DNA from 3 places in the Mesorhizobium sp. M1E.F.Ca.ET.045.02.1.1 genome. Region 1 is predicted to be linked to each of the others. Evidence: riboswitches for the same ligand, from Rfam matches in the RefSeq annotation. Region 1 holds a riboswitch; each other region holds the start of a gene.

Region 1 (7,556 bases):
GAACTGCGGGGCAGCGAGTTCCAGATTTCGGAATGGCATGGCAAAGCGCCTTCGCCTTTGTGCCGACAGGCGCAGGCGCCGCGGACTATGTACAGATCTCGCTTGGCCGCGAGATCGAATGGCGCGCCGGGCCGATCGTCGATCCGAACATCGCCGCCCTGGAGAGCGAATGATCTGCTCGATCCGGCATGGATCAAGCACGGCGAGACGACCGACGAGAAGATCGTAGCAGGCCCGCTCTGCCGATTGCTCGGCCGAGCCGGGAATGGCATCGTGCATGTCCGCAACTTTCTCACGCGGTGCGCCCGGATCGAACGCGACAGGCGCGAAGCGCGCCGGCCGGAGATGAAACGGCGCGTTTGGGTCGGCTCCGATGCTCCGATGGACAGACGCCGTTTCTTGAACTGCAGCCCAACTGGTTCGATTTCGTGCCGCGCGAGGTGCGCTTCTTTCAGGATTGGGAAGAATCGAGCGCCCGCACGGAGCGCGTCTATGACCACTGGGCGCTCGAAATCACTACGAGCATCGCGGCCAGCGGGAGATCGGATACATCACCCGGCCGCTACGGCCTGCCGAACAGCTTTCCGCCGGCAGCTCGTCCGTGCACATCCTCATGGATCGCATCGAGGCGATCAACCGTGAGGTTGGCCTCCCCTTCGCTAGAGCCGACGGCCGTGGTGTTTTCCGGATATTCGAGGCCGACATGGATCGCAAGCTGCGCGAACGCCGTGCCCTCGAACAAGACTTGCGGTCTGCGCTGGCAGGTGGCGAATTATTCCTGCACTACCAGCCGCAGGCGGGCATGTCCGGCGAAATCGTCGGCTTCGAGGCTCTGATCCGGTGGTCCCACAAGGACCGAGGGATGATCCCACCCGCCGAATTCATTGCGGTGGCCGAAGAGAGCGGACTGATCGTGCCTATCGGCGAATGGGTGCTGCGGGAGGCATGCCGCGAGGCGGCTTCGTGGGTGAAACTGGTCCAGGTGGCGTCAACCTGTCTCCAGTGCAGTTTCGCCAGGGCGATCTTCCTGACTTGGTGCACTCGGTTCTGCTTGAGACGGGGCTCGACCCAAAGCGGCTAGAGCTGGAAGTAACCGAGAGTGTGCTGTTCGACGACTTCTCGCGGGCAAGTTCGATCCTCAGGCGGCTGAAATCGCCCGGCGTGAAGATCGCCCTGGACGACTTCGGAACCGGCTACTCGTCGCTTTCCTATCTCCAGTCTTTCCCCTTCGACAAGATCAAGATCGACAAGTCCTTTGTCTGGATGATTCAGAAGAACCCGCAATCGGCCGCCATCATTCGTGCGATCGTCGGGCTGGGCCGAGGCCTATCAATGCATATCATTGCAGAGGGCGTCGAGACGTTGGAGCAGTTGACCTTCCTTAGCGAGGAAGGCTGCAATGCTCTGCAAGGATATTTGATCGGACGCCCCCATCCGATTGAGGCGTACGCAAATAGGTCGGCAGACCTGAAGCTATGGCGAGCAGCGCGCGTCCTCGCCGTAGACGGCGGTAGCCGCCGCACGGAGCCTGCAGCACAACACAAACAGAGCCCGCCTCCGCATAGACTGTGATCAGGCTGCGTCGTGGAATGAAACCAGCCTCCGGCGCCGGTCGTCCCAAAGCACGAGCCTGACGCATTTGAGGCTGTCCCAGAGGGTGATACGTCCAATGCAGGCAAGTTGCGGATGGTCGCGCAGCACTTCCGGCAAGCGGTAGTAGGGAATCCGGCTGGACAGATGATGGACGTGATGGATGCCGATGTTGCCGGTGAGCCACCGCAGCACCGGCGGAAGATCGTAGTGCGAGGCGCCATGCAGCGCCGCTTGGGGAAACCGCCAATCCTCGCCCCCCGACCAATGCGTCTCCTCGAATTGGTGCTGTACATAGAAGAGCCAAACGCCAGCCGCACCTGCCAGCAGTGCGACCGGCAGGTGGATTAGGAGAAAGGTAGCCAAACCGACGGTCCATACCATCAAGGCAGACAGCGTGACGATCGCAATATTCGTCAGCATGGTCGAAATCCAAGGCAGCGCACCCGAGCTCATCATCCCAAACGGTAGGCGCTGCTTGAATAGGAATAGCCAAGCTGGCCCGATCCCGAACATCACAAGCGGGTGCCGGTACAGCCGGTAACCGACCCGCTTTATCGGCGAAAGGGCACGGTATTCGGCAATCGTCAGCGTGGTGATGTCACCGACTCCGCGTTCGTCGAGATTGCCTGCAGTCGCATGATGGGCGGCGTGAGCGCGCCTCCAATAGTCATATGGGGTCAGAGTCAGGACCCCAAGCAGGCGGCCGGTCCAGTCATCGAGTCCGCGACGGGCGAAGAACGAGCCGTGGCCGCAATCGTGCTGGATCATGAACAGCCTAAGCAGGAAGCCGCTGGCAGGAAGGATCGCGATCAGCCCGGGCCAGAAGCTGTTGGTCAGCGAAAGACAAGCAGCCGCCCAGAAGATGGCGAAAGGGACAAGAGTGATGAACAGTTCGAAGGCGCTACGCCCTAGACGCGGCTGTCGGTATTTCGCCAGCTTCTTCAACCACGCTCCGGCATTGTCTTCAACAAGTGAAGCGGGTGGATAGACATGTGCGCTCATTATAACCAGTCCGTTTTTTTCGCCACCCTGCGATCATCTGCTAGGGCAATGGCCGCGCCCGTGGGATTGGGCGCAGGTGTTGAAGTATTAGGCCTGACGGGCCTTGCGGGGCGCCTCGTCGGCCACGACGCGCGAGACCCGATTGCCCATTTCTGTCTGACGGGCTCCGGCTTCCGCCCTTACCTCAGCCTTGGCAGCCGCAGCTTCCGCCAAAACCCGCTCATTGTCGGCGACCTTCAGCGCTTCGCGCTCGGCGCGATGGGCATCGCAGCGCGTTCCCGGCAGGGAGTCGGTCAATTGCCCATGCCACCGCCGGGGGATGGCGCGGCATCCTTGGCTGGAACGTCGGTGATCATGGCCTCGGCGGTGATCAACAGGGCGGCGATCGAACCGGCGTCCTGGAGTGCGGTCCGCACCACCTTTGCCGGGTCGACGATGCCAGCCTTGATCATATCGACATAAATCTCGTTCTGGGCGTCGAAGCCCTGATTGTAGTCCTTGCCCTTGGAGAGCTTGCCGACGACGATCGAACCTTCGACGCCTGCATTTTCTGCGATCTGGCGGACCGGCGCCTCAAGCGCCCTCAGCACGATCGAGATACCCGCCGTCACATCGGCATTGGCGCCATTCAAGCCGGCAAGCGCCGATCTGGCGCGCAAGAGCGCCACGCCACCGCCTGCAACGATGCCTTCTTCCACAGCGGCACGCGTAGCATTCAGCGCGTCGTCGATGCGATCCTTCTTTTCCTTGACTTCGGACTCGGTGGCGCCGCCGACGCGAATGACTGCAACGCCGCCGGCGAGCTTCGCCAGTCGCTCCTGCAGCTTTTCCTTGTCGTAGTCGGAAGTGGTTTCCTCGATCTGACTTTTGATCTGCTGTATGCGCGCCTGAATGGTCGCCTTGGTGCCGGCGCCGTCTATGATCGTGGTCGTGTCCTTCTCGATCAGCACGCGCTTGGCGCGGCCGAGCATGTCAATGGCAATGTTCTCCAGTTTGATGCCGAGATCCTCGGAAATCATCTGGCCGGCGGTGAGCACGGCGATGTCTTCCAGCATCGCCTTGCGGCGATCGCCGAAGCCAGGCGCCTTGACGGCCGCGACCTTGAGGCCGCCGCGCAGCTTGTTGACGACGAGCGTCGCCAGCGCCTCGCCCTCGACATCCTCGGCGATGATCAACAATGGCTTGCCACTTTGCACCACGGCTTCGAGGATCGGCAGCAGCGTTTGCAGATTGCCGAGCTTCTTTTCATGGATGAGGACGTAGGCGTCCTCCAGCTCGGCGCGCATCTTCTCGGCATTGGTGACGAAATAGGGCGAGAGATAGCCGCGGTCGAACTGCATGCCTTCGACGACGTCGAGTTCGGTCTCGGCGGTCTTTGCTTCCTCGACGGTGATGACGCCGTCGTTGCCGACCTTGTCCATCGCCTTGGCGATCATGTCGCCGACGGTGGCATCGCCATTGGCGGCGATGGTGCCGACCTGCGCGATCTCACCGGCCGATTTGACCTTCTTGGACCGCGCCTGGACTTCCTTGACCACCGCGGTAACGGCCTGGTCGATGCCACGCTTCAGGTCCATCGGGTTCATGCCGGCGGCGACGAGCTTGGCGCCTTCGCGCAGGATCGATGCGGCCAGCACCGTGGCGGTGGTTGTGCCGTCACCGGCAAGGTCGTTGGTCTTCGAGGCCACTTCGCGCACCATTTGCGCGCCCATGTTCTCGAACTTGTCGGCAAGCTCGATTTCCTTGGCGACGGCGACGCCGTCCTTGGTGATGCGTGGCGCGCCATAGGCCTTGTCGATGACGACATTGCGGCCCTTGGGGCCTAGTGTCACCTTGACGGCGCTGTTGAGAAGCTCGACGCCGCGCAGCATGCGGTCGCGGGCATCGGTGGAGAATTTGATTTCCTTGGGGGGCATGATTTTTCCAGTTCGGTTGGGACGGCAAGACGCCGACGGCGTCGCCCGGAGACTCAGAATCGGGAGCGTCCTATGCGCGTCCGGTGAATACGCGCGGCGCGCACGTCAGGCTGCCCTCTTGGCAGCCACGGTCTTGTTGAAGATGATGCCCATGATGTCGGCTTTCTTCATGATCAGAAGGTCATCGCCGTCGATCTTGACCTCGGTGCCCGAGCATTTGCCGAACAGGATCAGGTGGCCCGCCTTGACCTTGAGCTCGACCAGCGCGCCGTCTTCGTCGCGTGCGCCCTGGCCGACGGCGATGACTTCGCCTTCCTGCGGCTTTTCCTTGGCATTGTCGGGAACAATGATGCGGCCCTTGGATTTGGTGTCACTTTCCGCGCGCCTGATGACGACGCGGTCTTGGAGTGGCCGGAATTTCATGGAAGCTTCTTTCTGAGGCCGGCATAGCGGCCACGCCCATATATATAGCCCGGTTGGCACTCGTTAGATAGAAGTGCCAAACTTAATTCTCGAGCGCCCCAAAATAGTGGAAATCGAGATAGGGGTAATCAAAAACAGTTCCGCCATCTCGGCAGCTTCCCAGGCCTTGGCCCAGTGGTCCTTGTGGAGACGAAAAGCGCCGCTGCCGTAGCGGGGGCAGCGCCGGCACCGACTTCCCAATTATCCCATCCGCGAGACGAACGTGCACCTTAAGCACCCTGATCAAATCATCGATCGCCCAAACCGGTCCACAGGAATGCGAGATCGGTCAGGGGCAAGGACGACTGGCGGTAATAGGGACTTACTCCGCCGCTTCGGCGTAGCGCGCCGGCACATAGTTGAGGATCGGCCCAAGCCAGCGCTCGACCTCCGCCAGCGGCATGGCCTTGCGCCGCGCATAGTCCTCGACCTGATCGCGCTCGACCTTAGCGACGCCGAAATAATAGCTTTCGGGATGCGACAGGTAGATGCCGGAGACGGAGGAGCCGGGCCACATGGCGAAGCTTTCGGTCAGGCTGACGGCCGCATTGCGTTCGCCGTCGAGCAGACGAAACAGCGTCGCCTTTTCCGTATGGTCGGGTTGCGCCGGATAGCCAGGTGCCGGGCGGATGCCGCGATAGGGTTCGCCGATCAGGTCGTCCGGGGCCAGGTTCTCATCGGGCGCGTAACCCCAGAACTCCTTGCGCACCTTCTCGTGCATGCGCTCTGCGAAGGCTTCGGCGAAACGGTCGGCCAGCGCCTTGACCATGATCGAGGAATAGTCGTCGTTGGCCCGCACGAAGCGCTCGGCGATCGTCACTTCCTCGATGCCCGCGGTGACTATGAAGCCGCCCACATAGTCGGCCTTGCCGCTGTCCACAGGCGCCACGAAATCCGACAATGCGACATTGGCCTTGCCGTCGTGCTTGGCCAGCTGCTGGCGCAGCGTGAAGAATGTCGCCAGTTCGTGCGAGCGGGCCTCATCCGTGAACAGTCTGATATCGTCGCCGGCGGTATTGGCCGGCCAGAAGCCGATCACGCCCTTGGGCGCAAACCATTTTTCCGCGATGATCTTCGCCAGCATCGCCTGGGCGTCCTCGAAGAGCTGGCGTGCCGCCGGCCCCTGGTCCTCGTCGTCGAGGATTTTGGGATAGCGGCCCTTCAACTCCCAGGTTTGGAAGAATGGCGTCCAGTCGATATAGCGGGCAAGCTCGGCCAGATCCCAGCCTTCGAAGACCTTTAGGCCAAGGAAGGACGGTTTTGGCGGCTCGTAGCCCGTCCAGTCGACCTTGTGGGCATTGGCCCGCGCCCTGGCGAGCGGCAGCCGCTGCTTGTCGGCTTCGCTGCGCGCATGCGCGTCGGCAACCTTCTTGTACTCCGCGCGAACGTTCTCGACATAGCCGGCCTTGGCCTCGTTCGACAGCAGTGCCGACACCACGCCGACGGCGCGGCTGGCGTCGGCGACATACACCGTCTGGCCTTTCGCATAGCGCGGATGGATCTTGACCGCCGTATGCACGCGGCTGGTCGTCGCACCGCCGATCAGCAGCGGAATGTCGAAGCCTTCACGTTCCATCTCGGCCGCCATATGCGCCATCTCGTCGAGCGAGGGCGTGATCAGGCCGGACAGGCCGATGACGTCGACCTTTAGCTCACGCGCCGTCTGCAGGATCTTCGCCGCAGGCACCATGACGCCAAGATCGATGATCTCATAATTGTTGCAGGCAAGGACCACGCCGACGATGTTCTTGCCGATGTCGTGGACATCGCCCTTTACCGTCGCCATCAGGATCTTGCCGGCGGTCTGGCGCTCGCCATTGTCGATCCCGCTGGCGGCGTTCGCCAGCTTCTCCGCCTCCATGTGCGGCAGCAGGCCGGCCACCGCCTGCTTCATCACGCGGGCCGACTTCACCACTTGCGGCAGGAACATCTTGCCGGCGCCGAACAGGTCGCCGACGACATTCATGCCCGCCATCAGCGGGCCTTCGATGACATGCAGCGGCCGCTCGGCGGCGCGCCGCGCGTCGTCCGTGTCCGCGTCGATGAATTCGGTGATGCCATTGACCAGCGCGTGCGAAATGCGCTGCTCGACCGGCCAGTCGCGCCAGGCGAGAACGCGTTCCTGCGCCTCCTTGCCCGCCGTGCCCTTGAAGCGTCCGGCGAGTTCCAGCATGCGCTCGGTCGCCGTGCCGCCGCCCTTTGGCTCACGGTTGTTGACAACATCCTCGCAGGCTTCGCGCAGTTCCGGGTCGATGGTGTCGTAGACGGCAAGCTGCCCGGCATTGACGATGCCCATGTCCATGCCCGCCTGGATGGCGTGGTAGAGGAACACGGCATGCATGGCCTCGCGCACCGGTTCGTTGCCGCGGAACGAAAAGGAGAGGTTCGACACGCCGCCCGAAATATGGACATGAGGAAGCGTCGCGGTGATCTCGCGCGCAGCGTCGATGAAATCGACACCGTAATTGTTGTGTTCATCGATGCCGGTGGCGATGGCGAACACGTTCGGATCGAAGACGATATCCTCGGGCGGGAAGCCTGCCTGTTCAGTCAGGAGCTTGTAGGCGCGGGTGCAGATCTCGA
Region 2 (7,556 bases), 2.3 Mb from region 1:
CCGACCGGCATCTCATCCGTCAGATCATGCGCGGAAAGCGACTCGGCTTCTCGATCGCCGAGATCCGCGAGATCATCCAGATGTACAAGGAGCCGCCCGGCGAGGTCGGCCAGCTCAAGCTGATGATCAAGCGCATCGAGGAAAAGCGCGAGGACCTGCGCCAGAAGCGGCGCGACCTCGAGGAAACGCTGGCCGAACTCGACCAGGCGGAAGAGTCCTGCGTCGAGCGGCTGGCGGAGCTTGGCGTCAACACCTGAGGGATGAACTGGCGATCGATCAAACCGTGTTCATGATTCTGACTTGGCTGTTTGTCGCCGCAGTCGTCGTCCACAATCTGGAAGAAGCACTTCTGTTGCCAGCCTGGTCGGAGCAGGCCGGGCGTTGGCATAGTCCTGTCGGGGCGCGCGAATTCCGGTTCGCCGTGTCCATGCTCACTCTTCTTGCAGGCATTGCCGCTGTGCTCGCCAGCGTTCAGGGGCGAGGGAGCCTCGGCGCGTATCTTCTGTCAGGTTACGCGCTGGCGATGCTGCTCAATGTGGTCTTTCCACACCTCCTCGCCACAATTGCCATGCGCCGCTATATGCCGGGCACTGCGAACGCTCTTGCGTTGAACCTGCCGGTCACCGCCGCGCTGCTGCGTCAGGCGTTTCGGGAGGAATACATCGCACCGATGCGTTTCGCCTGGGCCGGGCCGGCTGTCGTCATGGCGATCATGCTGTCGATCCCGGCGCTGTTTTATCTCGGCAGAAAACTGTGGCCCGACACCGGAAAGGCATCACGCCGAACGTAGGCTGTGTCACGATCAGATCCAGCGCCGCACTCTTTTCGCGTAGTCGCGGTATTTCTTGCCGAACTTCGCCGCCAGCATCTTTTCTTCCTTCTCGATCGCCAGCTTCTGCGTCGCGAAGGCGGCGAGGAAGGCGAACAGCAGGAACCAGGCGATGCCGGTGATGAAAGAAACGCCGATCAACAGGAGCGTGTTGGCGAGATACATCGGATTGCGGGTGACGCCGAAAGGGCCCGACGTCACCAGATGGTCGGGCTCGGCATTAGGATCGAGCGTGGTTTTCGCGCGCACCATGGCTCGGATCGCCGTGACCCAAAGTGCTGCGACGCCGAAGAGCGCCACCCAGCCGGCGCCGACCAGGATGTCGCCAAAGATGTCGCCGATCCAGGGCAGCGGGTAGAGCATGCCGAGCACGACGCTCAGCACTATCGCCACGACATAGATCACGGGCGGCCAGGGAATGATCCCGTGTCTGGGCTTTGCGACGCCTGTCATTGCTGCCCTCCCTCCATCTCGTCCTCGGTCGCGGCGGTGCAGGTGCTCGCCAGATCGGCCAGATGCGATTTCCAGGCGCTGGACTGGTCGTTGCTGTAGAGCTTGTCGAGAGACCCTTCGCCCTTCAGCGTGTCCAGCATGCAGCCACAATAGCTTGAACAGAACTTCGTGTCCCGCTGCTGTTCGCACTGCGCCTGGCAAGCCGGCAGGAAGCCGGCTTCCTTGTCCTGAGGGGCGGGAGGCATGACCTGCGACAACAGCCAGACCGAGCCGAACAGCACCGGCTGATGGATGAGGTAGAAGGCAAGGCTGTGCCGGCCAATGAAGGTGAGCGGGTTCGACCAACGGCTGGGTGTCCAGGTTCCCAGCCAGGCGAGAAGGCCCGACGCTGAAGCGAGCTTAACCGCCGCCATGCCCGCGAGCACCGCGCCGAACCATGGAAACTGCGGCACATAGTCGTTGGAGCGCGGGTTGGTCGCCGACAGCCCGACCCACCACAGCGCCGGATGGTCGAAGACTTCCGAGCGCAGATAGGAGGGCGCCGCGATCACGGCTGCTGCGACAATTGCCGTCAGCAGCGCCGGCAGCCTGAGAAACGCGAGACCGAGCAGGCTGGCCAGCGCGATCTCATGCAGGATGCCGAAGAAGATGAAGCCGTCCGGAGTCGCGATATAGGTGACGGCCGAGATGGCGATCGCCGCGACCGCAACCATGGCAAAGCGTTTCCAGAAGCCCGGCCAGCGGATCTGGCGGCCATGCGCCAGGAACAGGCTGACGCCGACCAGGAAAAGGAAGGTCGAGGCGATGCCGCGGGCGTAGAGCTTCCACCAGCCGAAAGCGGTCAGGCCGGGCGCTGTGTAGCCGAAGTTTTCGAGGTCCCAGGTGAAGTGGTAGCTCGCCATTGCGATCAGCGCGATGCCGCGCAGGATATCGATGGCGGCGATGCGGCCGTGCTTCGGCGCGTCCTGAACGGGGTCGCTCGTCGTTTGAAGGCTCATGATCTCGCAATCCGATTCAGTCGTGCCAAACGACTATCACGGTTCGGCCGAACAACAGAGCGTGGATCGGCGGCGGCCGCCGCAGCCGCCCGGCAAGCCGCTTTAGGCCAGCGGCGGAAAGCCTTTGACCGGCTTCGCTTTTCGGCTTTTCGGAGTCGGTTTCCTGCTACCGGTCCGCTACTAGATTTGGCGAGCGATTCACTTTCGGAGGGCCGATGTCCACCCATGTGCGCCATCCGATCTGGCTTCCGGCTCTGAGGCCCGCCGATGCGCGCACCTTCGCCTCGCTCTATGCGGTCGAATCCTTCGCCCGCGCCACGATCTCCAGCGTCATCCCGATCCAGGCCTACGAGATCCTGCAAAATGAGCAGACCGTCTCGATCCTCTACACCATCGTGTCGCTGCTCGGACTTTCGGTGACGCTGTTCATGCCGATGCTGATCCGCCGCTTCGCCCGACGCTGGGTCTACACGGCCGGCTGCCTGATGCTGGCGCTCGGCTCGGTCTTCTTCGTCACCCACACACTGCCGGGCCAACTCGCCGGCATGCTCTGCCGCGTCATGGGGGCGAGCGCGCTGTCGATCACGCTCAACCTCTACATCATGGACCACATCCGCAAGACCGATTTCATGCAGGCGGAATCGCTGCGCATAGCGTGGTCGATGTTCGCCTGGACAGGTGGGCCGACGCTCGGCATCTTCCTCTACACGCGCTTCGGCATCTATGCCGCGCATGGCGCGGTCGTGGCCTTCGCGCTGTCGCTGCTGGCGCTGTTCTGGGCCTACCGGCTGGGCGACAACCCGTCGATCCGCCCCGGCAAGAGCCGGCCGGCCAATCCGCTCGCCAATATCGGCCGCTTCATCGCGCAGCCGAGGCTCAGGCTCGCCTGGCTGATCGCCTTCGGCCGCTCCTGCTTCTGGACGACCTTCTTCGTCTATGGTCCGCTGTTCATGGTGATCACGGGCGAGGGCAAGCTTGCAGGCGGGCTGCTGGTTTCGGCGGGCAACGCGCTCTTGTTCATGGCGATCTTCTGGGGCAAGGCGGGCAAGCGCTTCGGCGGCCGCCAGACTATGACCTTCGCCTATTTCGCCATGGCGGCGATGCTTTTTGCGGCAGGCGGAGTCGGCGAGACCGCGCCGCTGCTCACCGCTGCCTTCCTGCTCTGCGGCGCGCTCTTCACCATCGCGCTCGATGCGCTGGGCTCGACCGCCTTCATGCGCTCGGTGCGCGCTTACGAGAGGGCGCAGATGGCGGCGGTCTACCGCACCTATCTCGACTTTTCCGAGCTGACGCCGCCGCTGGTCTATTCGGTGGTGCTGAGCTTTTTCGGGCTGGGCTCGGTGTTCGTCACGCTCGGCCTGTTGGCCGCCTTCTGCGGCTTTTTCACCTGGCGCTATCTGCCGAAGTCGTTTTGAACTCTGCGTGGCGCCCTCGCACCCATTCGTGGAAGCGGCGCAGGTCGTATTCCTCAGGCATCAGCACGCCGGCCTCGTGGCGGATCGAGCGCAGGCCCTTCTGATTGACCTCGCAGATCGCGGCGTCCTCCTCCAGCACCTGGGTGCCGAAGGCGACGATGTTGTCGATATCGGTTTGCGCAAGAGCATCGGGCGCGAACAGCCATTCGGCGGTGAGCTCCGTCAGCTCGGGTCCCAGCGGGGCGAGCCTCACCGTGCGGACATAGTCGACATGGCCGACGATGAACATCGAGGGCAGCGACGTTGCGTAGGTCTGGCCGGCGGCGCGCTCGGCCGGCGTCAGGCCGGCAAAGACCGGACCATGCACGCGCCCGTCGCGCGACCAGGTCTCGGCGCCGGCGCGCAGGCCGCCGGAAAACTCCGGCGCGTCGTTGTCGGCGTGGCGGGCCCATTCCGGATCGTCGTGCCTCGCCATCAGGCCCCGGCCGTAGATCGGCACCAGCCGCGACAGGTCCTTGTGGACGCCCGGGCAGTGCAGGCACTCGTTGAAGTTCTCCCAGAAAATCTTCCAGTTGCAGTTCATCACCTTGCTGAGCCGATGCCCGGTGACGAGCGTCTCCAGCGGCCAGTTGGCAAGGTCGCCGGAGGCGGGATCGAACGAGGCTTCCGCCGTGCCGCCGGCATCCTTTGCAAGGTTGATGAAGACGAAGCCGCGCCACACCGACAGCGCCACGCGGTAGAGCGGGTAATCGGTCTTGTCGAATCCCTCGGGCAGCGATTTCGACGGCACGCGCACGAGATCGCCGCGCAGCGAATAGGACCAGGCGTGATAGGGGCAGGTGAGGAGCCTTGCCTTCAGCCGGCCTGCGCTTTCCTGGCAAAGCTGCGAGCCGCGATGCCGGCAGGTGTTGTGGAAGGCGCGCAAGCTCCCGGTCTCGTCGCGCAGCACGACGACCTCCTGCGAGCCGATGCGGATTGCGCGGAAGGCGAGGGGGTCCGCGAGATCGGCCTCGCGGCAGACCATCAGCCAGCTTCGGTACCAGATCGCATCGAGATCGCGCAGATACCCGTCGGCGTCCCGATAGGCGGACGACGGCAAGGTCGGCTCGAGGCGGGTCAGGCCGTTATAGAGATCGCGTTGGCTCGGATTCGGCTGCATCGGCTTCTCCCTGGCTGCCGACAGCCGACACCCGGCCAAACCCGTTGTCAATCGTGTGGCCATTGTGATGTCCCGGTGCCGCCTTTAAGGTCGCTCGCGATCGCCGACGGGTTCGCCGGCCGGCCAGGGTGGCAAGGCATGCCTGCAAGAACGATGTCGCTTACCGAGGAACTGGTCGCCCGCTGTTATCGCGCGGTCGAGGATCCAGGGCCTGATCCTGACGCGCAGCATCTCTCCGACAGCGACTATGAAGAGATGCTGGATGCATTCGAGGGCGAGTTGCCTGCAACCGAACCGCTGTGGCTGTTCGGCTATGGCTCGCTGATCTGGAAGCCCGAAATCGAGCATGTCGAGGAGCGGGTCGCCGTGGCACGGGGCTGGCACCGCTCCTTCTGCATGAAGATGACGCGCTGGCGCGGCACCAAGCAGAGCCCGGGTCTGATGATGGCGATGGATCGCGGCGGCGAATGCAAGGGCGTCGCCTTCCGCCTGAACGGTGGCGAGCGCCGGCAAGCGCTGGACAAGCTTTTCCGTCGTGAGATGACCCTCAAGCCGACCAGCTACCACCCCCGCCTGCTGCAGCTCGCAACGGACAATGGGCCGTTGAGGGCGCTCGCTTTCGTCATCAATCGCAAGGGTACGACCTATGCCGGGCCGCTCAGTGAAAGCGAGGTGGTGGAAAGGCTGGCGACGTCCTGCGGCCATTGGGGTTCCGGTGCCGACTATCTCTACAACACCGTCAAAAATCTCGAAGCGCGTGGCATCCACGATGCCCATCTGTGGCGGCTGCAGCAGCTTGTCGCCGAAAGGATCGCGGCCTCCTAGCATGTGAATCCATGCCGCAATCGCGCTCCGGCATGGCGGAATTTGGTTTGCCGCCTGCGGCGATTCTGCCTATAGTCGCTCGCGTCGTCGGTTCCGTTTTTGGAGCCAAGAGGGAATGCGGTGAGGGGTGGATTTCCTGCCCAAAGCCGTGGCTGCCCCCGCAACTGTGTGCGGTAGTCCTCTCCATAAACCACTGAGGATTTTCCTCGGGAAGGTGGGGAAGGGCGCGGATCCGCGAGCCAGGAGACCTGCCGGCGACAGGAAAGTTGACTTCGATGCCCTCGGGTGGAGGGCGAAAGGACAAGACATGAATACCGCTTCCGTCTCCCTCGGCGCCTCCGTCTCCTCGCAGTCGCGCATCATGCAGCTCGCTCTCGCGGCGCTGCTCGGCATCTTCGTCGTCGGCTTCGTCGGCTTCTCGCATATCGATGCGGTCCACAACGCTGCCCACGACTATCGCCACTCGATGGCGTTTCCCTGCCACTGAGGAAGGCCTGACATCATGAATCTGTTTCGCAACGTCGTGTTCATCGCGGCGATCGCGGGGCTCGTGGCGGGCATCGCGCTCGCCTGCATGCAGGCCTATGCGACCGTGCCGCTGATCCTGAAGGCAGAAGTCTATGAAAAGGCCGGCGGCGGCCATCACCACGACCATGCCGCCAGCACAAACAACAATGCGATGAGCTCGGCCGCTCCCGCGGACAACGCGATGAGCAGCGCGGCTCCGACCCCCGCCGAAGCGGCTGCTCCGGCCGAGGACGAGGGCTGGGCGCCGGCAGACGGCTTCGAGCGCTTTGCCTTCAACGTCGTCGCCAACATCGTCACCGGTGTCGGCTTCGGGCTGATCCTGGTCGCGGTTTCCGAATTCGCCGGCGGCATCGGCAATTGGCGACAGGGCGTGTTCTGGGGCCTGGCCGGCTTTGCCGTGTTCACCCTGGCGCCCGGCCTCGGCCTGCCGCCCGAGCTGCCGGCAATGCCTGCGGCAGAGCTTTTGCCGCGCCAGATCTGGTGGACTTCGACAGTGGCCGCGACAGCGATCGGGCTCGGCTTGATCGCCTTTCGCAAGTCGCTGCCGCTGGCCATCCTTGGCGTGGCGCTGATCGTGGCGCCGCACATCGTCGGCGCGCCGCAGCCCGAAAGCTTCGAGACGGCGATCCCAGAAGGCCTGCATCACCAGTTCGTGGTGGCGGTGACGCTCACCGATCTGGTGTTCTGGCTGGTGCTGGGCGCGGTCGTCGGCGTGGTGCGCGGCCGCTTCACCGGCGCGGCGACCAGCCTGCGCGGCAGCTTTGCCTGATCGCGCCGAGGGTCGCCTGACCTTCATCATCGGCGGTGCGCGCTCGGGCAAGAGCGCGCATGCCGAGGCGTTGGTGACGGCCAGTCCGTCGCCCTGGACTTACATCGCCACTGCGCAGGCCTATGACGACGAGATGCGCGAGCGCATCGCGCTGCATCGCGCTCGGCGCGGCGAAGGCTGGGTGACGATTGATGCGCCGCTCGATCTTGTCGGCGCGATCGAGGCTTTGCCCGATCACCAGCCGGTGCTGATCGATTGCCTGACATTGTGGCTGACCAATCATATGCTGGCGGAACATGATGTCGAGGCCGAGTGCCGGCGGCTCTCGGATGTGCTGTCGCGTCCGCGCGGGCCTTGGTTCGTGGTATCGAACGAAGTCGGGCTTGGCATCGTGCCGGACAATGCGCTGGCGCGCCGGTTCCGCGATGCCGCCGGCCGGCTCAACCAGCAGGTCGCGGCCGTTGCCGATAGTGTGCTGATGATGGTGGCGGGGCTGCCGCTCAAGGTGAAGTGACATGGCCGAAATCGACGACAAGATCATCGACGACGGGGACGCCGAACGCCATCGCGCCAAGATGGT
Region 3 (7,556 bases), 2.3 Mb from region 1:
CAGGTGGTAGACGACGTCGAAGCGCCTGGCCCGCGACGGATAGTCCGCGCCGGAGATGTCGATGATCGAGATGAACTGGCAGCGCGGGTCGTCGCGCAGGAAGGTCGCCACCTCGATCAGATTGCCCGGTTCGACGGAGACGGTCAGTTCGCCATAGGCGAGCACGGTTTCGCCGATGCGGCCGGAGAGCTTCTCGCCGAGATAGGTGGAGAGTTCGGTCAACGCCTGGGTCATCGGCTCACCGTTCGATCGTGCCGGTGCGGCGGATCTTCTTCTGCAACAGAAGAATGCCGTAGAGCAGCGCTTCCGCGCTCGGCGGGCAGCCCGGCACGTAGATGTCGACCGGCACGATGCGGTCGCAGCCGCGCACCACCGAATAGGAATAGTGGTAGTAGCCGCCGCCATTGGCGCAGGAGCCCATCGAGATGACGTAGCGCGGCTCCGGCATCTGGTCGTAGACCTTGCGCAACGCCGGCGCCATCTTGTTGGTCAGCGTGCCGGCCACGATCATGATGTCGGACTGGCGCGGAGACGCGCGCGGCGCGACGCCGAACCGCTCGCTGTCGTAGCGCGGCATCGAGGTGTGGATCATCTCGACCGCGCAGCAGGCGAGGCCGAAGGTCATGAACATCAGCGAGCCGCTGCGCGCCCAGGTGATCAGCGCTTCAGTCGAGGTGACGAGGAAACCCTTGTCGGCCAGCTCATTGTTGATTTCGAGGAAGAAGGGATCGTCCTCCCCCACCGGCCTGCCGGTGTTGGGGTCGATGATGCCCTTGGGCTTCGGCGCGACGAGGGTGCCTGAACTGTCGTTCAATCCCATTCCAGCGCTCCTTTTTTCCATTCATAGGCAAAGCCGATGGTCAGCACCGCCAGGAACACCATCATCGACCAGAAGCCGAGCATACCGAGCTTGGAGAAGGACACCGCCCATGGGAACAGGAAGGCGACCTCGAGATCGAAGATGATGAACAGGATCGACACCAGATAGAAGCGGATGTCGAACTTCATGCGGGCGTCGTCGAACGAATTGAACCCGCATTCATAGGCGGAAAGCTTTTCCGGGTCGGGATTGCGGTAGGCCACCAGGAACGGCGCGATGATAAGCGCGAGACCAACGACCATCGCTACTGCGATGAAGAGGACGATGGGCAGATACGAACTTAGGAGTGCGCTCATGCGGCGGCTTTCCGTTGGCGGCCAATTCACTTTGATTACAGCAACGGACTCTAATGCGGAAGCGTGACAGTTTAACCCGCTGAACCGTTTTAAGGGCCCTATGCTGCGACGCGGCGAGGGTTAGCGCAGCGGTTTCGGCGACGCAAGTCAAACCTTGTTCAAAATCCCGCCCTGGACGCCATATCGGAAGAAACTGGTCCGATCCGCTCCTGTTTGATTTCTTTCACTTTTTACTCCACTTTTCTCTCCTGACATATCTCCCGCCATTTGCCTGCTAGCATGGCCGGAATCACCGGCTAAAAATCCGGCAGAACTGATCAGGGCGAGAGCAGCTCGATGAAGGAAAAGATCTCGCTGGCCATGGCCAGGCGCATCGCGCTCGGCGCACAGGGCTTCACCGATGCGCGGCCGGCCGGTACGCCCGATCGCCGGCACCTCGCCCGCGTGCTCTCTCGCACCGGCCTGCTGCAGATCGATTCCGTCAGCGCGGTGGTGCGCGCCCACTACATGCCGCTCTATTCGCGCCTCGGCCCCTACCCGCTCGCGCTGCTCGACAACGCGGCCGTAAGCCGCAAGCGCGCCGTCTTTGAATATTGGGCGCATGAGGCGTCGTTCCTGCCGGTCGAGACCTGGCCGCTGATGCGCTGGCGCATGCAGCGCGCCGAGCGCGGCGAGGAAATGTATCTCGGCCTCGCCAAATGGGGTCGCGAGCGCAAGGCAATGATCGACGAGATCTACGGGCAAGTCGCGGAACGCGGGCCGATTGCCGCCTCCGACATCGAAGGCCACAAGGGCAACGGCGGCTGGTGGGGCTGGAGCGAGGCCAAGCACGCCTTCGAATGGCTGTTCTGGGCCGGGCGCATCACCACCGCCTACCGGCGCGGGTTCGAACGCTACTACGATCTGCCGGAGCGTGTTCTGCCGCAGTCTGTGCTGGATTTGCCCGTGCCTTCTGTCGAGGACGCGCACCGTGAATTGCTGCGCATATCCGCGCGCGCCCACGGCATCGCCACCTATGGCGACCTGCGCGATTATTTCCGCCTCGCGCCGGGCGACGTGAAGGATCGCATCGAGGAACTGGTCGAGACGGGCGAACTGCTGCCGGTGCGGGTCGAAGGCTGGGACAAGACCGCTTATCTCTATAAGGACGCGCGCATTCCGCGCCGGATCGGGGCGCGCGCCCTGCTCGCTCCCTTCGATCCGGTGGTCTTCGAACGCACCCGCACGGAAAAGCTGTTCGGCTTCCGCTATCGCATCGAGATCTACACGCCGGCCGAAAAACGCCAGTATGGCTACTATGTGCTGCCCTTCCTGCTAGGCGACCGGATCGTCGCCCGTGTCGATCTGAGGGCCGACCGCCCGGCGAGCATGCTGCGCGTCCATGCGGCTTATGCTGAAGCCGGCGCTCCGACCGAAACGGCCGCCCAGCTCTTCGATGAGCTGAAACAGATTCAGACCTGGCTAGGCCTGGAGAGCATCGAGGTAACCCCGGCCGGCGACCTTGGGCCGGCGCTGGCCGACATTTCGGTGTCGTAGCCGCGCGTTGACAGCCGCGTAGCTCTAAGCCTAAATCCGCCGCAGACGGTCTTCTCCCGGCAAAGGGAGGAGCCAAGAGGGAATGCGGTGCGGGAAAAATCCCAACTCCGCGGCTGTCCCCGCAACTGTGAGCGACGAGCCTCAGCCGAAAACCACTGGGATGTCTCCCGGGAAGGCGGCGCCAAGGCGATGACCCGCGAGCCAGGAGACCTGCCGTCTGAGACTTTAAGTATCCGAACGCCCGGCGGGTTTTCCGGGCAAGGAGCCTGGTTTTGGATCGCAACGGCAGTTTTCCAGCCAATATCGCGGATTTTTCGTCCGAGCCCGACGACGCATTGGCCGGAGTCACCGTCATCGTCTGCTCGTCCTGCCGCGACGAGACCGGCTCGGACGCGCATCCGCGCGCCGGCGCCCTGCTTGCCGAAGATACGCGACGCGCCGCATCGGACGAAAACATCCGCATCCGCACCGTCGAATGCCTCGGCAATTGCAAGCGCCGCCTGAGCGCAGCGCTCCTGCGCGACGGCTGCTGGAGCTACGTCTTCGGCGACCTGGAAACCGCCAGCGGCGCCGACCTCGTCGCCGGCGCAAAACTCTTCGCCACCTCGACCGACGGCCTTATCCCCTGGCGCGGCCGGCCCGATTCCCTCAAGCGCGGCCTTGTCGCCCGCATCCCTCCTCTCGACCTCCTGAAGGACTGACCATGAACGCCTCCGTCTCCCGTGTTCCCTGCACCGTCGTCACCGGCTTCCTAGGCGCCGGCAAGACGACGCTGATCCGCAACCTGCTCGAAAACGCCAAGGGCAAGCGGCTGGCGATCATCGTCAACGAATTCGGCGATGTCGGCATCGACGGCGAGATCCTGAAAGGCTGCGGCATCGACACCTGTCCCGAGGAAAACATCGTCGAGCTCGCCAATGGCTGCATCTGCTGCACCGTCGCCGACGACTTCATCCCGGCGCTCGACCAGATCCTGTCGCTTAACCCCAAGGTCGACCACATCCTGATCGAGACCTCGGGCCTCGCTCTGCCGAAGCCGCTGGTGCAAGCCTTTCAGTGGCCTAGCGTGAAGAGCCGCGTCACCGTCGATGGTGTCGTTGCTGTGGTCGATGGCCTGGCACTGGCCGACGGCCGCGTCGCCTCCGACATGGACGCCCTGCAGGCGCAGCGCGCCGCCGACGACTCGCTCGACCATGACGATCCGGTCAAGGAGGTGTTCGAGGACCAGATCGCCTGCGCCGACCTGATCATCCTGTCGAAGAGCGACCTGATGGACGCGGCCGGCTCGCAGCGCGCCAACGCCGTCATCGGCGAGCATGTGGCGCGGGCCGTGAAAGTCCTGCCGACCACGCACGGCAAGGTCGATCCGTCGGTGTTGCTCGGCCTCGGCCTTGCCGTCGAGGACGACATCGAAAACCGCAAGACGCACCACGACGACGAGCTCGAACATGAGCACGACGATTTTGATTCCTTCGTCATCGATATCCCGTCGATCTTGCATCCGGACGAGCTGGCGAAGCGCGTCGCCCTTGCGGCCGAGCAGGAAAACGTGCTGCGCGTCAAAGGCTTCGTCGAGGTTGGCGGCAAGCCGATGCGGCTTCTGCTGCAGGCCGTCGGCCCGCGCGTCAACCACTATTACGATCGCGCCTGGACCACCGAGGACGACCGCCGCTCGCGGCTCGTCGTCATCGGCCTCAAGGGGCTCAATCGCCCGGCGGTCGAACGTATCCTCGCCGGCTGAGGCAAGCACGAAAAGCGATGCATATCCTCACCACGACATCCGCCTCGCTCGACGATCTCGCCGAGCCGATCGATCTCAGGCAGACGCCTGCGGATGTCGTGGCGCTGTCCTTCACCGACAGCGACCTCGCCGGCCTGGCCGCTGCGTGGAAAGCGGACGCGGAACACCTGCCGTCGATGCGGCTCGCAGCACTTCGCGACCTCCGCCACCCGATGTCGGTCGACCTCTGGATCGACAGCGTCGCCCGTCATGCCAAGGTCGTTCTGGTCCGCATCCTCGGCGGCTACGACTGGTGGCGCTATGGCTGCGATCAGCTCGCGACGGTGGCGCGCGAGCGCGGCATCAAGCTCGCGCTGCTGCCCGGCGAAAGCCATGACGAGGATCAGCGGCTGATCGAGGGCTCGACGCTGCCACGCGCCGAGTTGGACGCCTTGCTCGGCTATTTCCGCGAGGGCGGCCCGGCCAATATGCGCGCGCTGGTGCAAAGGCTGGCGCGGCTTGCCGGATCGGATGCGGCGGTGGCCGAACCGGTCAGCGTGCCGAAGGCGGGTTATTACGAGCCCGGTCGCGGCGTGGTCCCCCTCCCCCTTGAGGGGAGGGTCCGGCCGCAGGCCGGGGGTGGGGTCCTCCGCGACACGCGCCGGCACCATGAAGAACGACCACAGGAAGAGACGTTAAGCCCAGTCGTCCCGACCCCTCCCGGCCCTGCGGGCCACCCTCCCCTCGAGGGGGAGGGAAACGCCGCGTCCATCATCCCGATCCTCTTCTATCGCTCCATGCTACTTGCCGCCGACATAGCGCCGATAGATGCCCTCGCGGAAGCATTGCGGCTGCAAGGCATGGCCCCGGTGCCGATCTTCGTGTCCAGCCTCAAGGATAGAGCCTCGCTGGATTTCGTCGAAACCGCCCTCGCCTCGCTGAACCCGGCCGCCATCATCACCGCCACCGCCTTCGCCTCCGGCGCGGAACCCGGCGCCGAAACACTTTTCGACCGCGCCGGCGTGCCGGTCTTCCAGGTCATCGTCGCCACGACGAAGCGCGAGGTCTGGGAGAAGAACCAGCGCGGCCTGGCGCCAGCAGACCTCGCCATGCATGTCGTGCTGCCAGAACTCGACGGCCGCATCCTGGCCGGCGCGATTTCATTCAAGGGCGAGATCGAAGCCGATCCGGCGCTCGCCTTCCGCGCCTTCGCCAACCGGCCTGAAGCCAACCGCGTCGCGCAGGTCGCCAAGCGCACCGCGATGTTCATTCGCCTGCAACGGACCGAGCGGGCCAAGCGCAAGCTGGCAATCCTGATTCCGGACTATCCGAGTGCCCCAGGGCGTACGGGCTATGCCGTCGGCCTCGACGTGCCGTCGAGCGTGCTCGCCATGCTGCATGACTTGAAGGAACAGGGCTATGCGGTTGACGGGATTCCACAATCGCCGCGCGCGTTGCTGGATGCGCTGGAGATGGGCGGGCAAGGGTTGAGTCTAGACGACTATCGGTGCTTCTCAGCGGAACTGCCGATGGCAGTGATAGACGCGGTAGAGGCCGCATGGGGTGAGGCAGAGGGCGAGATAGGGTTGCGCGAGGCACCCCCCTCTGTCCTGCCGGACATCTCCGGCAGGACAGAGGGGGGTGTTCACGCGCTAACTCTGGCGAGCTTCCCCTTCCGCGCCGCGACCTTCGGCAACATCACCGTCGCGCTGGCCCCCGACCGCGGCCGCTCGGCCGACCGCCGCGCCGACTATCACGACCCCACTCTCCCTCCCCGCCACGAATTGATCGCCTTCGGCCTCTGGCTGCGGAAATCGCTCGGCGTGCACGCCATCGTCCATGTCGGCGCGCACGGCACGCTGGAGTGGCTGCCGGGCAAGACGGTCGCGCTATCGGAAAGCTGCTTTCCCGAGATCGTCACCGGCTCGCTGCCGGTCATCTATCCCTTCATTGTCTCCAATCCCGGCGAGGCGGCGCAGGCCAAGCGCCGGATTTCGGCCGTCACGCTCGGCCATCTGCCGCCGCCGCTGACCGGGGCCGGCCTCGACGAGGCACAGCAGAAGCTCGAACGCTTGGTCGACGAATATGCCCAGGCCGACGGGCTCGATCGCCGCCGCCGCGATCGTCTGGCGCGGCTCATAGTCGAGTCCGCGCGGAAATCCGGCCTGGCGACAGAAGCAGGCGTTGCCGGCACCGACGCTCCGGACGAGGCGCTGCGCCGCATCGACGCCTGGCTGTGCGACCTCAAGGATTTCGCCGTCAAGGACGGGCTGCATGTCTACGGCCGCGCGCCGGAGGGCGAGGTCGATCCGCTGCGGCGGCAAAGCGCGGAGGCCGAAAAGGCCGCACTGCTCGAAGCGCTCGACGGCCAGCACATCAAGGCCGGCCCCGCCGGCGCTCCGGCGCGCGGCCGCTCCGACGTGCTGCCCACCGGCCGCAACCTCTTCACCTCCGACCCGCGCACCATGCCGACGCCGACCGCCTACGATCTCGGCCAGGCGGCTGCGGAAGAAGTGGTGCGCAGCTACATGCAGAGCCATGGCGACTGGCCGCGTTCGCTGGTCATCGACCTCTGGGGCTCGGCCTCATTGCGCACCGGCGGCGAGGAGATCGCCCAAGGCCTGGCGCTGATGGGCTGCCGGCCGCAATGGGATGCAGCGACCGGCCGCGTCACCGGCATCGAGGTGCTGCCGCCGGCGGCGCTCGGCCGGCCGCGCGTCGACGTCACCTGGCGCATCTCTGGCCTGTTCCGCGACATGTTCCCGACCCAGATCGCGCTGATCGACGCCGCCGCCAACGCGGTCGCCGGCCGCGACGAAGACGATACCGAAAATCCCCTCGCCGCCGCGACGCGCGCGCAGGGCAAAATCGGCCCGCGCATTTTCGGCACCTCACCCGGGACCTATGGCGCCGGTGTCGAGGATTTGCTGTCGCGCGGCGAATGGGGCGTGCGCGAGGAGATCGGCCGCGCCTATCTCGAGGCGACGTCGCATGCGTACGGCGGCGCCAACGGCGAAGCGATTTCCGCCCCCGGCGCCTTCGAGGATCGCGTCGCCGAAGCCGATCTGCTCGTCCACACAGGCGATGACCCCGGCCGCGACATTCTCGAAGGCTCCGCCGATGT

Evidence for each region. A riboswitch is a leader RNA that binds a small molecule or an ion and turns the genes downstream of it on or off. The one in region 1 is predicted to bind cobalamin.
Region 2: linked by a shared signal. The riboswitch ahead of EJ070_RS22065 (CbtB domain-containing protein) and the one ahead of EJ070_RS33770 (co-chaperone GroES) in region 1 are both predicted to bind cobalamin.
Region 3: linked by a shared signal. The riboswitch ahead of EJ070_RS21830 (DUF1636 family protein) and the one ahead of EJ070_RS33770 (co-chaperone GroES) in region 1 are both predicted to bind cobalamin.

Annotation. Positions count from the first base shown of each region.
Region 1 covers NZ_CP034447.1:6,885,056-6,892,611, forward strand. Annotated here, with positions in the region: gene EJ070_RS36560 (hypothetical protein) at 33-173, shown strand; partial or broken gene EJ070_RS33750 (EAL domain-containing protein) at 659-1,572, shown strand; gene EJ070_RS33755 (fatty acid desaturase) at 1,573-2,595, opposite strand; partial or broken gene EJ070_RS33760 (hypothetical protein) at 2,683-2,862, opposite strand; gene groL (chaperonin GroEL) at 2,889-4,511, opposite strand; gene EJ070_RS33770 (co-chaperone GroES) at 4,617-4,934, opposite strand; cobalamin riboswitch at 4,933-5,221, opposite strand; gene metH (methionine synthase) at 5,296-7,556, opposite strand, start outside.
Region 2 covers NZ_CP034447.1:4,590,440-4,597,995, forward strand. Annotated here, with positions in the region: gene EJ070_RS22030 (MerR family DNA-binding transcriptional regulator) at 1-257, shown strand, start outside; gene EJ070_RS22035 (HXXEE domain-containing protein) at 290-790, shown strand; gene EJ070_RS22040 (isoprenylcysteine carboxylmethyltransferase family protein) at 803-1,282, opposite strand; gene EJ070_RS22045 (DUF1624 domain-containing protein) at 1,279-2,280, opposite strand; gene EJ070_RS22050 (MFS transporter) at 2,496-3,695, shown strand; gene EJ070_RS22055 (aromatic ring-hydroxylating dioxygenase subunit alpha) at 3,664-4,854, opposite strand; gene EJ070_RS22060 (gamma-glutamylcyclotransferase) at 4,993-5,679, shown strand; cobalamin riboswitch at 5,751-5,950, shown strand; gene EJ070_RS22065 (CbtB domain-containing protein) at 5,987-6,166, shown strand; gene EJ070_RS22070 (CbtA family protein) at 6,182-6,976, shown strand; gene cobU (bifunctional adenosylcobinamide kinase/adenosylcobinamide-phosphate guanylyltransferase) at 6,969-7,490, shown strand; gene cobO (cob(I)yrinic acid a,c-diamide adenosyltransferase) at 7,492-7,556, shown strand, end outside.
Region 3 covers NZ_CP034447.1:4,540,983-4,548,538, reverse strand. Annotated here, with positions in the region: gene EJ070_RS21850 (NADH-quinone oxidoreductase subunit C) at 1-234, opposite strand, end outside; gene EJ070_RS21845 (NADH-quinone oxidoreductase subunit B) at 239-820, opposite strand; gene EJ070_RS21840 (NADH-quinone oxidoreductase subunit A) at 811-1,176, opposite strand; gene EJ070_RS21835 (winged helix-turn-helix domain-containing protein) at 1,513-2,712, shown strand; cobalamin riboswitch at 2,742-2,945, shown strand; gene EJ070_RS21830 (DUF1636 family protein) at 2,985-3,413, shown strand; gene cobW (cobalamin biosynthesis protein CobW) at 3,416-4,453, shown strand; gene cobN (cobaltochelatase subunit CobN) at 4,471-7,556, shown strand, end outside.